DNA from 2 places in the Embleya sp. NPDC050493 genome. Region 2 is predicted to be linked to the other one. Evidence: riboswitches for the same ligand, from Rfam matches in the RefSeq annotation. Region 2 holds a riboswitch; the other holds the start of a gene.
What was found. Region 2 has a riboswitch for thiamine pyrophosphate ahead of thiC (phosphomethylpyrimidine synthase ThiC). Riboswitches for the same ligand answer to the same signal wherever they lie in the genome.
Positions count from the first base shown of each region.

Region 1: another riboswitch for thiamine pyrophosphate. It lies ahead of thiO (glycine oxidase ThiO); the one in region 2 lies ahead of thiC (phosphomethylpyrimidine synthase ThiC).

Region 1 covers NZ_JBITHP010000002.1:618,033-620,227, forward strand. Annotated here, with positions in the region: gene thiO (glycine oxidase ThiO) at 1-892, opposite strand, end outside; TPP riboswitch at 903-1,014, opposite strand; gene ACIBM5_RS05990 (NAD(P)/FAD-dependent oxidoreductase) at 1,131-2,195, shown strand, end outside.
Region 2 covers NZ_JBITHP010000009.1:80,385-82,579, forward strand. Annotated here, with positions in the region: gene thiC (phosphomethylpyrimidine synthase ThiC) at 1-771, opposite strand, end outside; TPP riboswitch at 762-870, opposite strand; gene ACIBM5_RS19400 (hypothetical protein) at 922-1,122, opposite strand; gene tenA (thiaminase II) at 1,254-1,919, opposite strand; gene ACIBM5_RS19410 (cupin domain-containing protein) at 2,071-2,195, opposite strand, start outside.

The DNA of each region.
Region 1 (2,195 bases), on a different contig from region 2:
CGTCGCGCAGGAGTTCGTACACGCCGCCCGCGGTCACCTCGGTGTCGTGGCCGAGTTCGTGCTCGGTCGCACCGATCACCAGTTCGCCGTCCGCCCGCGGGACCAGGTACATGCTGCCGCCCTTGACCACGCCCCGGACGTTGCGGGACAGCAGTGGCAGCAGCGCCGGCGGCACCTTCAGCCGCAGGATCTCACCCTTGACCGGCCGCACCGGCGGGACCACCTCGGGCGGCAGGCCCGGGATCAGCGCCGAGCGGCAGCCCGCCGCGAGCAACACCTGATCGGCGATCAGGTCGCGTCCGCCGGCCGTTCGCACGCCGTACGCGCGCTCGGCGGCGACCAGGACGCGTTCGACGCTTTCGCGCACGAAGACGACGCCGGCCCGCGCGCAGGCCGCGAGCAGCGCCGCGACCAGTCGGCGGTTGTCGATCTGGTGGTCGTCCTCGACGTGCAGGCCGCCGGTGATCGCCGGGGACAACATCGGTTCGAGCCGACGGCACTCGCGGCTGGTCAGCCAGGACGACTGCAGGCCCAGCCGCTGCTGATAGGCGTGCAGGTCCTTGAGCACGGCCCGGTCGTCCGCGTCCAGGGCGACCGCGATCGTGCCGCAGGCGCGGTAGCCCGAGGGCAGGTCCGCGGCCTCGGCCAGTTCGGCGGCGAACTCGGGGTAGCGCCGGGCCGATTCGATGCTCAGCCGGAGCAGGCTCTCCTCGCCGTACTGGAGTTCGGAGACGGGGGTGAGCATGCCGGCCGCGGCGTGCGAGGCACCCCTGCCCGGGGCCGGGTCGACGACGGTGACGGCGAGGCCGTACCGGGTGCGCGCACGCCACGCGACGGACAGTCCGACGACGCCCGCGCCGACCACGACGACGTCGGTGGGGTGCTCGGACATGGTGGGGCTCGACATGGTGAGGGGAACTCCCTTCGCCGGTATGACCCGGATCAGGTTCGGACGGTCGGGGGCTCGCAGCCCCCCTCTCAGCCCGGTCTCACCGGGCTCCCGTGACCTCTCCACACTACGACACCGGTTTCGGGCGCCCGGGAGTGCCCGAGTGTGCCCCGACGATGTCCTTGACTGAGTCAAGACCCTGCTCGTCGGCGGTGCCGGCCCGCGTCATAGGGTGCCCTGCATGGACAACGTGCTCGTCGTGGGTGCCGGCATGGCCGGCCTGCAAACCGTGGTGGCGCTGCGGGACCAGGGGTACACCGGTCGCGTCACCCTGCTCGGGGCCGAGGCGCACGCGCCGTACGACCGCCCGCCGCTGTCGAAGGAGGTGCTCGGCGGCAAGACCGACGACACGTCCTTCGAGGCGGACTGGGCCGCGCTGGAGACCGACGTGCTGTTCGGCCGGACCGCGACCGGACTGCGCCCGGGCGCGGTCGACACCGACGCCGGGCCGATCGCCTTCGACCGCCTGGTGATCGCGACCGGCTCGCGGGTGCTGAACCTGCCGGGCGCGGCCGAGGTCCCCGGCGTGCACGTGCTGCGCACCATCGACGACGCCCGCGCACTGCGCGCCGCACTCGTGCCCGGCGCCCACGTGGTGATCGTCGGCGCGGGCTGGATCGGCGCCGAGGTGGCCACCGCCGCGGCCGCCGCCGGTTGCCCGACCACCGTGGTCGAGGCCCTGCACACCCCCCTCGCCGGGCCCTTCCCGGACGCCATCGGCGAGCGGATCGTGCGGTGGTACGCCGAGGCGGGCGTGGAACTGCTGCTGGACGCGAGGGTGGACCGCCTGGAGGCGGGCGCGGTGCACCTGACCGACGGCCGCCGACTGCGCGCCGACGCGATCGTGGTCGGCATCGGGGTGCGCCCGGCCACCGAGTGGCTGGCCGACTCCGGCGTGGTCCGCAACGAGCGCGGCTTCGTCGAGGTGGACGACCACCTGGCCACCTCGATGCCCGGGGTGTACGCCGTCGGCGACTGCGTGGACTTCCCCTCCGCCCGGTACGACATCCGGATGAACGTCGAACACTGGGACAACGCGCTCCAGGCGCCGCGCGTGCTGGTGACCAACCTGCTCGGCGGCGACCAGGTGTACGACCCGGTCCCCTACTTCTGGTCCGACCAGTTCGGCCGCATGGTCCAGTACGTCGGCCGGCACGGCGCGAGCGACGAACTGGTCTTCCGGGGCGCGGGCGAGGACGGCAAGTGGACCGCGGGCTGGTTCGCCGGCGACCGGCTGGTGGCGCTG
Region 2 (2,195 bases):
GTTCACCTTCTCCAGTGCCTGGTAGAGCGGCACCGTGCCGATCGGGACCGGCGAATTGCGCACGATCCACTCGCGGGTGGTGTGGATGTCCTTGCCGGTGGACAGGTCCATCACGGTGTCCGCGCCCCAGCGGATCGCCCACACCAGCTTGTCGGTCTCCTCCTCGATCGAGGAGGACACGGCCGAGTTGCCGATGTTCGCGTTGACCTTGACCAGGAAGTTCTTGCCGATCACCATCGGCTCGATCTCGGGGTGGTTGATGTTCGCGGGCAACACCGCCCGACCGGCGGCGATCTCGTCCCGCACCAGCTCGGGCGTCAAGCCCTCGCGGATCGCCACGAACTCCATCTCCGGGGTGACCAGCCCGCGTCGCGCGTAGGCGAGTTGGGTCACCGCCTCGGATCCGGACGCCCGCCTGGGTCGGGCCCCCGCCCCGGGCACCGCGAACCCGGCCGGCGTCAGTGCGCCGATCCGGCCGTCGTAGCGGGCGGTGTCGCCGCGCTCCTCGATCCAGGCCTCGCGCAGCGCGGGCAGGCCGCGCCGCACGTCCACCTCGAAGGCGGGGTCGGTGTACGGGCCCGAGGTGTCGTACAGGCGAACCGTCTCGCCGTTGGTCAGATGCACCGTGCGGACCGGAACGCGCAGGTCCTCGCGCGATCCGGCGACGTAGCCGCGGTGGTGGGCGGGGGAAATCGGTCCGCTGGTGACCGTCCGCGCGGCGGCCGGATCGGCCGACGGGGCAGCGGGCAGCGAGGTGTCGTGCGAGGTCATGGAAGGCTCCCTACGCCGGCATTACCCGGTCAGGTTCTGCGGTCGGCGCGGCCTCAGCGCCCTCTCAGCCCGGTGCCCCGAGCTCCCGTGTATCTCCGTGTGGTGCGCCCCCACCCTGGCACACCACCGCCCGCACGACCAGCGCCGGATTCAGCCGAGCGGGTCGCGCGGCCCCCGGCCGACCACCGCGGTGCGCGCGAGCACGACCATGCCGACCGTGACGCACAGCCCGACGACGCCTTTGACGATGAGCATCAGGAAGGCCGAGAACAGCCAGATCAGCAACCAGCACAGCAACACCAGCACGAGCACCGGTACGCCGATACGCGCCCACCGCGGCCATGTCTCCATCGTCCAACCCCCAGTCACGCGAACTCCCGCGAGACGTGCACGCCCGGGGAGCACATTCCCCGGGAGGACACGTCGTACCCGGGCGCACCGGTTCCGGTCCGCCCGGGAACGATCCCGGTCGCCCGGACCCGTCAGACCGGCCAGCGCTCGCCGCGCCACGCGGCGTCCCAGAACATCCACTCGTAGCGTGCCGTGGTGGTGAAGTGCTCGATCATCCGCGCCCGTTCGCTCGCCGAGAGGTCCTCGCCGATCCGGTCCACCAGATCGAGCACCGCGCGCACCGTCGCCTGGAACTCCTCGGCGCCGTAGGTGGCGATCCAGCGTCCGTACAGCTCGTCGGGCGAGCCCTTGGCCAGCAGTGCGTCGCCCACTCGGGCGTAGATCCAGTAGCAGGGCAGCACCGCCGCCACCCCTTCGGCGAACGAGCCGTTGTGCACCGTGGCAAGCAGGTAGCTGACGTACGCCCGGGTGCTCGGCAGCACCGGTTCGGTCGCGGTGGCGTCGGCCACCGAGCTGCCGAAGTCGACCATGAAGCCCTCGTGCAGCGAACGCTCGGCGGCGATCGCACCGGCCGCGTCACCCGCGAACTGCACGGTCGTCGCCTCGTCCGGCGCCTTGGCCGCGCACACCGCGAGCGCCTTGGCGTAGTCGCGCAGGTAGTGCGAGTCCTGCACGACGTAGTGCCGGAATGCCTCGCGCGGCAACGTGCCGTCGGTCAGCCCGTGGATGAACGGGTGGTCCAGGATCGCCGCGTAGACGTCCTCGATCGCAGCCCAGAGTTCGTCGCGCAGCGCCATCAGATGTACTCCCGATCGTCGGATCCCGAGACCCGATCGCTGGATCCCAAGGTCCGATTGTCGTACACGGGTCCGGACCGCCCACCGCCCAGCCCACGCGGCCCGCGCCCGGCCCCACGCGCGCCCGCCTCGGTGCGGCCGGTCCTGCCGCTCAGCCCTCCGGCGGCGAGAAGAACACCAGGACCCGCAGCGGCTCGGTGATCCGATGGAAGCGGTGCGGCACCTGCGCCGGTACGTACACGACGCTGCCGCGCGCCACGGCGGTGGACTCCTCGC